3 regions of the Enterobacter sp. RIT637 genome follow, and region 2 is predicted to be linked to each of the others. Evidence: predicted binding sites of a transcription regulator. Region 2 holds the regulator's gene; each other region holds the start of a gene.

Region 1 (4,186 bases), on a different contig from region 2:
GGTTCGGACTGAATGGTGATGACAATGATCAGCGCGGTATAGCCCGCCAGCCCCCATGCGTAGGAGTTTTCAACTTTGACCAGCGAAGAGATCCAGGTGCAGAACCCTGCCCAGATACAGCACACCATGATCATCAGCAGCGGGGTGCGGATCATCAAAATAATGATGGTGAGCGCGGCGAAACAGCCGATAAACGTCCCGACGATACGCAGCATACCGCGGTAGCGGATGGCGCCAGAGTAAGGTTCACCGCCCGCGGCAAAGGCGGGGCCAGCCGCAACGATAGCTGCCGTCAGCACCGCCCAGCGGGGCGTTTCAAGCTGGAAGTGAAAGCCGACAAACAGCGCCAGCACGATGGCACATGCCAGCTTCACGGCGAAGCGAATGTGCTGGCTGGCGATGGAAAAGATACCCATAGCGATTAACCAAACTCGCGCAGGCGGTGGGCGATTTTACGGAAAATGGAGTCCTGGCTGGCATCGCGGTCTTTTTCCCCGGTGATGACCACCGTTGCCGTGGTGCCCGCAGGCCACAGGTTCCCCTGCTGCTCATCCAGATGGATACGTACCGGCACGCGCTGCGCCAGACGGACCCATTCCAGGTTGGAATCTACCGTCGCCATCCCTTTGGTATCGTTCGAGCTGCTGGAGTTAGTGACCCCTGCCGCGACGCTATCAACAGTCCCTTTAAACACACGATTGCTGCCGAGCGGCGTGATCTCCGCGCGATACCCCGGGCGAACGCCTTCCAGCTTGGTCTCTTCCATATAGGCGAGCACGTAGAAGGAGTGCTGTTTAACCAGCGCCACGGCGGTAGAGCCACGGGTAATAAATTCCCCGGCATAGACGTTCAGGTTGGTCACCCAGCCATCGGACGGCGCGCGAATCACCGTACGATCAAGATCGAGCCTGGCCAGATCGCGCGTCGCCTCAGCTTTCGCCAGCTGGTGCAGAACGGTTTGCAGCACGTTGTTAGACTGGTCAATTTCTTCGCGAGACATCGCCTGCACGCCCAGCTGGTTACGACGTCCGGCTTCACGGCGTTTTTCTGCAGCCAGAGCCTTGTAATACGCCACGTCGGCTTCCGCTTCTTCTAACGCTTTTTGATAGCGAGGTTGGTCAATGGTGAACAGAACCTGATCTTTTTTCACCAGTTGGTTATCGTGGACGTTAACCGCCGTGATAAGCCCGGCCACATCGGGGGCAATCGCCACCACATCGGCGCTGAAGCGCGCATCGCGCGTCCACGGTGATTCAGTGTAATAAACCCAGGCGCGGAAAATGGCGATAAACGCCAGAACGACCAGCGCCATGGTGATGGCAGTGCGGGAGACTTTTCTTATTAGCGTTTTCACATCAACCTCAGACAAACATGCGCGATATCAGATAGAACAGGCAGCAATACAGCGCGGTATTGAACAATGCAGGGTGCCAGACGAAATCGTAGATCCCGGTAGGGACCAGCACCTTGCGCACCAGCCAGAAGATCGCCAGTGATAAAAGAAGCTCGAAAAATATCGGTGGGAACGACAGACCGAACACCACGATTACAGGAAACAGACTCATGTTGACCTTGATAAGAGAGAGTGCAGGCTTCAGATTTTTTTTAGCGCACGCCATCGCAGGAGAGCAAGAAACGCCGGGCGAGAATGGCGCAGCCGTTATGTAATTAATAATATATTAACGTAACTGTTATGCTGTTATCTATAATATGTGATCTAAATCACTTTTAAGCCAGAGTGAACAATGGAACGTTTAAAACGCATGTCCGTCTTCGCCAAAGTGGTGGAGCTCGGCTCATTTACCGCCGCTGCGCGTCAATTGCAGATGAGTGTCTCTTCCATCAGCCAGACGGTGTCAAAACTGGAAGATGAACTGCAGGTAAAGCTGCTTAACCGCAGTACCCGCAGCATTGGCCTGACGGAAGCGGGTAAAATTTATTACCAGGGCTGCCGTCGAATGATGCATGAAGTGCAGGATGTGCACGAACAGCTCTACGCCTTCAATAACACCCCCATCGGTACGCTGCGCATTGGGTGTTCTTCAACTATGGCACAAAATGTTCTCGCTGCCATGACGGCGGAAATGCTGAAAGAGTATCCGGGTTTAACGGTAAATCTGGTGACGGGTATCCCCGCGCCGGACCTGATCGCCGACGGATTAGATGTGGTGATCCGCGTCGGGGCGTTACAGGATTCGAGCCTCTTTTCGCGTCGGCTGGGGAGCATGCCGATGGTGGTCTGCGCCTCAAAAAGCTATCTGGCTCAGTACGGCGTTCCGGAGAAGCCTGCCGATCTTAGCAACCACTCCTGGCTGGAATACAGCGTACGCCCGGATAACGAATTCGAACTGATTGCCCCGGAAGGGATCTCCACCAAACTGCTGCCGGAAGGCCGGTTCGTCACCAACGATCCGATGACCATCTCCCGCTGGCTGGTGGCCGGTGCCGGGATCGCTTACGTGCCGCTAATGTGGGTGATCAATGAGATCAACAGCGGCGTACTGGAGATCCTCTTCCCGCGCTACCAGTCCGATCCACGTCCGGTCTACGCTCTGTATACCGAGAAGGACAAACTCCCTCTCAAAGTACAGGTGTGTATTAACTACCTGACCGAGTATTTTGTCGAAGTGGCGGAGCTGTTTCAGGGGATGCGCGGAAGGAGAAAGGAGTAATAAAATAAACGCCATAATAATATTTGGCATGAATATTTCCCTGATAGTACACACATTCATTCAGGAATATTCCCGCCCTCCTCTCAGGAATGGCTAATTGACACTCCCGCCGCCCGCCATTTACCTTATAAGCAGTCTGCCCATCAGACTGTTATATGTTTGTTACCAACATGAATAATAAAATGTATTTCGCAGGATGACGTTAAACAAGGAAAAGAAATGAATATATTCGAACAAACACCGCCTTCACGCAGGCGCTATGGACTCGCCGCGTTCATTGGTTTGATTGCCGGGATTGTCTCCGCGTTTGTCAAATGGGGAGCCGAGGTGCCGCTTCCGCCACGCAGCCCGACTGATTTATTTACCGGCGCATGCGGGCCAGAGCAATTATTACGGGCAGCAGGTCAGATTGACTGTTCCCGCAATTTTTTAAACCCACCTTATGTTTTTTTACGCGACTGGCTGGGCGTCGTCGATCCTAACGCGGCGGTTTATACCTTTGCCGGGCATATATTTAACTGGGTCGGCGTAACACATATTATTTTCTCAATCGTGTTCGCCGTAGGTTATTGCGTAGTTGCTGAAGTCTTCCCAAAAATTAAACTCTGGCAGGGTTTGCTGGCGGGTGCGTTAGCTCAGCTTTTTGTTCATATGATCTCCTTCCCGCTGATGGGGCTGACGCCACCGCTGTTTGAGCTGCCGTGGTATGAACACGTGTCAGAGATCGTCGGCCATCTGGTCTGGTTCTGGTCGATCGAAATCATTCGTCGTGATTTGCGTAATCGCATCACTCACGAGCCGGATCCGGAGATACCGCTGGGTAACTTACGTTAAAAAAAAGGCGCTACATCAGTAGCGCCTTTTTTATGCAGGGTCAGGTCAGGCTGTGCCGCCCACCGTCAGATTGTCCACTTTCAGCGTTGGCTGGCCCACGCCAACCGGCAGGCTCTGACCCTCTTTACCGCAGACGCCCACGCCGTTATCCAGTTTCAGATCGTTACCGACCATGGAGATCTGCTGCATGGCTTCAATACCGGAGCCAATCAGCGTCGCGCCTTTCACCGCTTTGGTCACTTTGCCTTTCTCGATCAGATACGCTTCTGACGTGGAGAAAACAAACTTGCCGGAGGTGATGTCCACCTGGCCGCCGCCAAAGTTTGGCGCGAAGATCCCGTAATCAACGGATTCGATAATCTCCTGCGGCGTGGACTGGCCCGGCAGCATATAGGTGTTGGTCATGCGCGGCATCGGCAGGTGTGCATAGGATTCACGACGGCCGTTACCCGTCGGCGCAACGCCCATCAGGCGCGCGTTGAGTTTGTCCTGCATGTAGCCTTTCAGCACGCCGTTTTCAATCAGCACGTTGTACTGGCCTGGCGTCCCTTCGTCGTCGATAGAAATCGAACCGCGACGATCGAGCATGGTGCCATCATCCACGACGGTGCACAGTTCAGAGGAGACGAGCTGCCCAATCTGACCGCTGAATACGGATGTCCCGCGACGGTTAAAGTCGC
Region 2 (4,186 bases):
TTTGTTGGCGGCACGCTGCGCAGGCCGAAAATGTGGCTGGAAACCCGCATCCCTGACTGGCTCACCTCTTTTCTGGACGGTAAAAAATGATTATCCCCTGGCAGGATCTCGCTCCCGAAACGCTCGATAATCTGATTGAAAGCTTTGTATTACGTGAAGGCACCGATTATGGTGAACAAGAACGTTCGCTCGAACAAAAGGTCAGCGATGTTAAGCGCCAGCTGAAAAGCGGCGACGTGGTGCTGGTGTGGTCCGAACTGCATGAGACGGTCAATATCATGCCCCGCAACGCGTTTCACGGCTGATCTGTAAACCTTTCCAGTCAGGGAGTTGCTATGTCTGCCAGACATCCGGTTATTGCCGTTACGGGCTCAAGTGGGGCGGGAACCACCACCACTAGCCTCGCTTTTCGCAAGATTTTCGCACAGCTGAATCTCCGGGCGGCAGAGGTGGAGGGCGACAGCTTTCACCGCTACACGCGCCCGGAAATGGACATGGCCATCCGCAAGGCGCGCGATTTGGGCAAGCACATCAGCTATTTCGGGCCGGAAGCCAACGATTTCGGCCTGCTGGAACAAACCTTCCGCGAATACGGGCAGAGCGGGACCGGGCAGTCCCGCAAATACTTGCACACCTACGACGAAGCAGTTCCCTGGAACCAGGTACCGGGGACGTTCACCCCGTGGCAGCCGCTGCCGGAGCCGACCGACGTGCTGTTTTACGAAGGGCTACACGGCGGCGTGGTCACGCCTCAACATGACGTCGCGCGCCACGTGGATCTGCTGGTCGGCGTGGTGCCGATCGTTAACCTTGAGTGGATCCAGAAGCTGACGCGTGACATGAGCGAGCGCGGGCATTCTCGCGAAGCGGTGATGGATTCCGTCGTGCGTTCCATGGAAGATTACATTAACTTCCTGACGCCGCAGTTCTCCCGCACCCACATCAACTTCCAGCGCGTGCCGACGGTAGATACCTCCAACCCGTTTGCGGCTAAAAGCATCCCGTCGCTGGATGAGAGCTTTGTCGTCATCCACTTCCGCAACCTCGAAGGCATTGATTACCCCTGGCTGCTGGCGATGCTGCAGGGCTCGTTTATTTCGCACATGAATACGTTGGTGGTGCCGGGCGGAAAAATGGGGCTGGCGATGGAGTTAATTATGACGCCGCTGGTCCAGCGACTGATGGAAGGGAAGCAGATCGCGTAACGTCTGTTGCCGGATGGCGCTTCGCTTATCCGGCCTACGTTCGTGCAGTTGTAGGCCCGGTAAGCGCAGCGCCACCGGGCTTTGTTTTTACGCCTCGATCACTTCATACGAATGCGTGATTTTTACCGCTTTCTCCAGCATTAACGCCACTGAGCAGTATTTCTCCGCAGAAAGGTCTACGGCGCGCGATACTGCGGCATCCTTCAGTTCTTTACCGGTCACGATAAAGTGCAGATTAATGTGCGTGAACAGGCGCGGCGCCTCTTCGCGACGTTCGGAAGTAAGCTTCACTTCGCAATCGGTCACATCATGACGGCCTTTTTGCAAAATCGACACCACGTCAATTGCGCTGCATCCGCCCGCCGCCATCAGCACCATCTCCATCGGGCTTGGGGCTTTGTCGCCGGAGTTACCGTCCATCAAAATCTGATGTCCAGAAGCAGATTCGCCCAGGAACGTTAAACCCTCAACCCATTTCACACGCGCTTGCATATTCATTAACTCCAACGTTGCATTTTTGGTGACAGATTACGCGTGCATTACATTTCTCGCAACGGAAGGCGACCTGCATCATGCTGAAGCGAGACACCAGGAGACACGCGGCAAAAGCTATGCTAAAACACTCTGGATGCTACAGTAATACATTGACGTTACACATGTATGCAGAGGACATCAAACTTTACTGGCTGCGAAACGTTACGACAGCCGACTTCCCAGGGTATGGGTAAGAATTCGATTGCAACCCCAGAGTCCGGATGCATCTGATGACTCTGGTGACAGCTTATAACAGAGGATAACAGCGCATGGTGCTTGGCAAACCGCAAACAGACCCGACTCTCGAATGGTTCTTGTCTCATTGCCACATTCATAAGTACCCATCGAAGAGCACGCTGATTCACCAGGGTGAAAAAGCGGAAACGTTGTATTACATCGTTAAAGGCTCGGTGGCAGTGCTGATCAAAGATGAAGAAGGGAAAGAGATGATCCTTTCTTATCTGAACCAGGGCGATTTCATCGGTGAACTGGGCCTGTTTGAAGAGGGCCAGGAACGTAGCGCCTGGGTTCGTGCAAAGACAGCATGTGAAGTGGCTGAAATTTCTTACAAGAAATTCCGTCAGCTGATTCAGGTTAACCCTGACATCCTGATGCGTCTTTCTTCCCAGATGGCACGCCGTCTGCAGGTGACGTCTGAGAAAGTGGGTAACCTCGCCTTCCTGGACGTGACCGGCCGTATCGCGCAGACCCTGCTGAACCTGGCGAAACAGCCAGACGCCATGACCCACCCTGACGGCATGCAAATTAAAATTACCCGCCAGGAAATTGGTCAGATCGTCGGTTGCTCCCGTGAAACAGTGGGCCGTATCCTGAAAATGCTGGAAGACCAGAACCTGATCTCCGCCCACGGTAAAACCATCGTGGTTTACGGAACGCGTTAATTCCGCTCAAACGGCGTGCCATCGCAAGGTGTCACGCCGTTTTTGTCTCTACTCCCCATGTGGCGCAGGCTGATCTATCACCCGGAAGTTAACTACGCACTGCGACAAACGCTGGTGTTGTGCCTTCCTGTGGCCATAGGCCTGATCCTCGGACATCTTCAGCAAGGTCTGCTGTTTTCCCTCGTGCCTGCCTGCTGCAACATTGCCGGTCTGGACACGCCGCATAAGCGCTTTTTCAAACGCCTCATTATCGGTGGCTGCCTGTTTGCTGGCTGTAGTCTCGCGGTACAGCTCCTGCTTGCCCGTGATATCCCGCTGCCGCTGATCCTGACCGTGCTGGCGATGACGCTTGGCGTGACGGCGGAAATCAGTTCGCTGCACGCGCGACTGCTGCCCGCCTCGCTGATTGCGGCCATTTTCACGCTAAGCCTCGCCGGGAATATGCCGGTGTGGGAGCCGCTGCTGATCTACGCCCTTGGCACGCTCTGGTACGGGGTGTTTAACTGGTTTTGGTTCTGGCTGTGGCGGGAGCAGCCGCTGCGTGAATCCCTGAGCCTGCTCTATGTGCAGCTTGCGGATTACTGCGAGGCCAAATACACCCTGCTCACCCAGCATACCGACCCGGAGAAATCCCTGCCGCCGCTGCTGACGCGCCAGCAAAAGGTTGTAGACCTGATTAGCCAGTGCTACCAACAGCTGCACATGCTCGCCGCCAACAAGAACCACGAATACAAACGGCTGCTGCGCACCTTCCAGGTGGGGCTGGACCTGCAGGAGCATATCTCCGTCAGCCTTCACCACCCGCAGGAGGTGCAAAAGCTGGTGGAGCGCAGCCATGCCGAAGCGGTGATCCGCTGGAACGCGCAGACCGTCGCCGCGCGGCTGAGGGTTCTGGCTGACGATATCCTCTATCACCGCTACCCCACGCGCTTCAACATGGACAAACAGCTCGGCGCGCTGGAGAAAATCGCCCGTCAGCATCCGGATAACCCGGTAGGCCAGTTTGCCGCCTGGCACTTCAGCCGCATCGCCCGCGTGTTGCGCACGCAGCGCCCGCTTTATCCGCGTGACCTGATGGCGGATAAGCAGAAACGTCTGCCGCTGCTGCCCGCGCTCAAAAGCTATCTGTCACTGAAATCCGCCGCCCTGCGCAACGCGGCGCGGATAAGCGTGATGCTGAGCATTGCCAGCCTGATGGGCATGGCGCTGCACCTGCCGAAACCCTACTGGATCTTAATGACCGTGCTGTTTGTGACGCAGAACGGCTACGGGGCCACGCGAGTGCGTATCTTCCACCGGGCTGGCGGAACCCTGGCCGGGCTGATTATTGCGGGCGTGACGCTGCACTTCCACGTGCCGGAAGGCTATACGCTGGTCGGGATGCTGGCGATCACCATGGTGAGCTATCTGATCATCCGTAAAAACTACGGCTGGGCAATGGTGGGCTTTACGGTCACGGCGGTGTACACCCTGCAGCTGCTCACGCTCAACGGCGAGCAGTTTATCGTGGCTCGGCTGGTCGATACGCTGATTGGCTGCCTGATT
Region 3 (4,186 bases), on a different contig from region 2:
TCAGCGACAGCCGCCAGAACGTGGCCTTTCAGCTGCGTGGTGCCGCGCACCATGTTTTCGCAGGCGATGATGTTCAGCGGAGCGTCGTTGCCCTGTGCTTTACGCTTCGCCAGACCTTTTGCCACTGCCGGGGCGATGCGCTCAAGCACCACCGGACCTACCGCCGTGGTGACCAGATCAACGCTGGCAATCAGGTCGATAACGTCGTCGCCAATGCTGCTTACTGCATTCACGCCCGACACAGTTTCAACCTGCTCGTTTTCACCCACTACGTGGACCTGATAGCTATGACGGGCATTCAGGGCATCCAGGACCACCTGATTCACATCGGCAAACGTCAGCGTAATGCCCGCGTCTGCCAGCAGTTTGCCGATAAAACCACGGCCAATGTTACCTGCGCCAAAATGTAATGCTTTCATAGTATTAACCTTCATCAATGTTTTTACCCGAGAGGGCTGGGGTGAGGAACGTTTTCCCCCTCACCCTAGCCCTCTCCCCGGGGGGAGAGGGTAGAGTCGCTGCTATTTGTTGAGCAGTGCAAGCACTTCTTCAACGCTGGTAGTGTTGGTCAGACGCTCAATAACCGTTTCGTCATCCAGCGCGTTGGTCAGGCTGGTGATCACCTGAATGTGCTCGTTGTTGCGAGCGGCGATACCAATCACCAGACGGGCGATGTCGTCTTCTTCTTCACCGAAGCGCACGCCGTCAGGATACTGACAGAACACCACGCCCGTTTTCAGCACGCGGTCTTTCGCTTCAACCGTACCGTGCGGCACCGCGATGGATTCGCCCAGGTAGGTTGGGGTCAGTTTTTCGCGTTCCAGCATTGCGTCAACGTATTCAGGCTGAACGTAACCCCCTTTCACCAGCTGTTCACCGGCAAAGCGAATCGCTTCTTCTTTGGTGGCTGCGGTACGACCGAGGAAGATATTCTCCGCGCCCAGTTTAAACAGGTGGGCGTTGCTCTCGTCGAAGCTGTCCTGCAGGCTACTGCGCACTTTGACTTCGTTATCTTCGTGACGCTGGGCCGCAACCAGACGCTCTGTCAGGCTGGTATACAGGCCGCTGTCGAGGAAGTTAGTCAGCGAAATGTGCTGCGCCTGAGGCACCTGACGCATGGCGCGTTCGGTCAGATCGCGGTGCGTGATCACCAGGTCAACGTCCGGCGGCAGGCTGTTAATCGCGCTGTTGGTCACAGAGATATTGGTCAGACCCGCATCCTGTACTTTCTTACGCAGCACGCCTGCACCCATTGCGCTGGAGCCCATACCGGCGTCACAGGCAACGATGATTTTACGCACGTGGCTCAGATCGTTTGAGACATCGCCAGCCGCCAGCGGGGTTGCGCCTTTGGACTCAGCTTTCATGTCGTGCATACGACGGGTTGCCGCTTCGATATCGTCGTCTTCTTTCACTTTGCTGGTTTTCAGCAGGATAGACGCCACCACGAAGGAGACCGCCATCGCCGCACAGATCGCCGCGATGTTAGCGAAGTAAGCCCCTTTCGGCGTCATTGCCAGCACCGCCAGGATAGAGCCAGGAGACGCTGGAGAAACCAGACCACCGCCCAGCACGCTCAGGGTGAACACACCGGTCATACCGCCGAGGATAACGGCCAGGATCAGACGTGGGTTCATCAGCACGTACGGGAAGTAAATTTCATGGATACCACCCAGGAAGTGGATGATAGCCGCGCCGCCCGCAGACTGCTTAGCGCTGCCGCGGCCAAAGAACATGTACGCCAGCAGAACGCCCATACCCGGACCCGGGTTCGCTTCAATCAGGAAGAAGATGGACTTGCCGAGGTCATGGGACTGCTGAATACCCAGCGGTGAGAAGATACCGTGGTTGATGGCGTTGTTGAGGAACAGGATTTTCGCCGGTTCAACAAAGATAGACGCCAGCGGCAGCATGTCGTGCGCAACCATGAAGTTAACGCCTGCTGCCAGAATTTTGGACAGCACTTCAACCGCAGGGCCAATGCCCATGAACGCCAGAATCGCGAGGATCATCCCGATGATGCCCGCAGAGAAGTTGTTCACCAGCATTTCGAAGCCGGATTTGATCTTGCCATCAACCCAGACGTCGAATTTCTTAATCGCCCAGCCGCCCAGAGGACCGGCAATCATGGCGCCGAGGAACATCGGCATATCCGCACCGACGATAACACCCATGGTTGTGATCGCGCCCACTACGCCACCACGGTCACCGCCGACCAGACGACCACCGGTGAAACCGATGAGCAGCGGCAGCAGATAGGTAATCATTGGACCAACAAGCTTCGCCAGCGTTTCGTTAGGCAACCACCCTGTCGGAATGAACAATGCAGTGATGATACCCCACGCGATAAACGCGCCGATGTTTGGCATCACCATGTTGCTGAGGAAACGACCAAAGCTTTGAACTTTGATCTTGAAATCGGATGACATAAAACACCCCTTCTTATGTTTACGCTTAGGCTTGCGGCCCGAGGTTTATCGTTAATGTGCGGCGGCAGAGGTAGCCGGGCCCTGTTCTGATGCTGTGAAATCTGGCACTGAATCGTTCAACTGTCCAGACAGCGAAAATTTGTGTGATCTCAGTCACGTAAATGTAGGGGGTGGGGCGAATAATGAAGTGATCTTCATCACAAAATCAGTGTGCAAAATAAATACAACGTGTAGAAAAGCAGCAAAATCACCCCTTTTTTGTGATTAGCATCACATTTGGTGGTGGCGGGTTTGTTTCTGAGATGTGACGTCATTCACAAAATATTTTTATGCGGATTTATCTGCGTGTGATCCTTGGCAAACTTTGCTTTTCCGTTCAACGCCAGAATGAAAGCAAGCAACACGGAAAGCTAAAAAACCACTTTTATGATGTGGTATGGCGAAAAGGGACAAGGTAGATTACGCTCATAATGTAAGGTTAAGTATATTATTATTCAGGATATATTTTGACACGCTTATAAACTTGCATGGAGATATTATAAAAACCGATACTCCCCGGCTTTGAAATAACAAGTGTTGTTTTGGTGTTTAAAAATAAATTAATTAGGCTGCGCACTGTTTTATTAATTTAATGAGTTGACGTTGTTTAAGTGAGGAGAATATGTTTCTCAACTATTTTGCGCTGGGTGTATTGATTTTTGTGTTCCTGGTTCTGTTTTACGGAATCATCGCTATTCATGACATCCCTTATAATATGGCTAAAAAACGTAACCATCCCCATGCCGATGCTATCCATACGGCGGGGTGGATAAGCCTGTTTACGCTCCATGCCATTTGGCCGTTTCTGTGGATATGGGCCACGCTGTATCGGGAAGATCGCGGCTGGGGTATGCAGAACCATATCTCAAAACCGGATGAGGTGCCGGGTATGGATGCCCTGACCCAACGCGTAGCCGAACTCGAGCAAAAACTGGCCGCAGTGCAACCCGCTGCCGATAAAAATACGCTGGAGCGCTGATCATGGATTTGTTAATTATTCTGACCTATGTGGCCTTTGCATGGGCCATCTTTAAAATATTTCGTATTCCGGTCAACCAATGGACGCTCGCCACCGCAACGCTAGGTGGGGTTTTTATTGTCGCGGGCCTTATCTTATTAATGAACTATAACCACCCGTATACCTTTACGGCGCAAAAAGCGGTTATTTCCATTCCGATCACCCCGCAGGTGACGGGAATAGTCACGGAAGTGACCGATAAAAATAACCAGCTTATTAAAAAAGGCGAAGTGTTATTTAAACTGGATCCGGGCCGCTATCAGGCGCGCGTCGACAGGCTGAAGGCTGATCTGGTGACCGCTACGCACAATATCGACAATCTGAAAGCTCAGCTGTCGGAAGCGGTCGCTAATACGACACGCGTGTCCGCTGAACGTGACCGTCTGTTTAAAGATTATCAGCGCTACCTGAAAGGCAGCCAGGCGAAGGTGAATCCGTTCTCTGAAAGCGACATCGACAACGCGCGTCAGAATTACCTGGCCCAGGATGCGATGGTGAAAGGCTCTGTTGCCGAACAAACGCAGATTCAAAGCCAGTTGGACAGCATGGTGAATGGCGAACAGTCGCAGATTGCTTCTCTTCGTGCCCAACTGGCAGAAGCCACCTATAACCTCGATCAGACCGTGGTGCGTGCGCCAAGCAATGGTTACATCACTCAGGTGCTGATCCGTCCGGGTACCTATGCCGCCGCGCTGCCGCT

The links. The regulator CRP, encoded in region 2, controls carbon source genes, mostly activating them, when cyclic AMP is high. The targets are predictions, from matches to a motif close to ATGTGANNNNNNTCACAT.
Region 1: the regulator CRP is predicted to act here: its motif matches at 1,711-1,728, upstream of aaeR (HTH-type transcriptional activator AaeR).
Region 3: the regulator CRP is predicted to act here: its motif matches at 2,615-2,632, upstream of K5E19_RS21505 (PTS mannitol transporter subunit IICBA).

The regions. Positions count from the first base shown of each region.
Region 1 is NZ_JAIHAZ010000005.1:35,347-39,532, reverse strand. Features, by position in the region: gene aaeB (p-hydroxybenzoic acid efflux pump subunit AaeB) at 1-416, opposite strand, end outside; gene aaeA (p-hydroxybenzoic acid efflux pump subunit AaeA) at 422-1,354, opposite strand; gene aaeX (p-hydroxybenzoic acid efflux pump operon protein AaeX) at 1,362-1,565, opposite strand; gene aaeR (HTH-type transcriptional activator AaeR) at 1,746-2,672, shown strand; gene K5E19_RS10090 (YagU family protein) at 2,892-3,506, shown strand; gene tldD (metalloprotease TldD) at 3,552-4,186, opposite strand, start outside.
Region 2 is NZ_JAIHAZ010000011.1:86,835-91,020, reverse strand. Features, by position in the region: gene K5E19_RS16080 (hydrolase) at 1-90, shown strand, start outside; gene K5E19_RS16075 (YheU family protein) at 87-305, shown strand; gene K5E19_RS16070 (phosphoribulokinase) at 336-1,205, shown strand; gene K5E19_RS16065 (OsmC family protein) at 1,293-1,697, opposite strand; gene crp (cAMP-activated global transcriptional regulator CRP) at 2,009-2,641, shown strand; gene K5E19_RS16055 (YccS/YhfK family putative transporter) at 2,699-4,186, shown strand, end outside.
Region 3 is NZ_JAIHAZ010000022.1:41,595-45,780, reverse strand. Features, by position in the region: gene mtlD (mannitol-1-phosphate 5-dehydrogenase) at 1-419, opposite strand, end outside; gene K5E19_RS21505 (PTS mannitol transporter subunit IICBA) at 522-2,429, opposite strand; gene K5E19_RS21500 (DUF3302 domain-containing protein) at 3,091-3,447, shown strand; gene K5E19_RS21495 (HlyD family secretion protein) at 3,450-4,186, shown strand, end outside.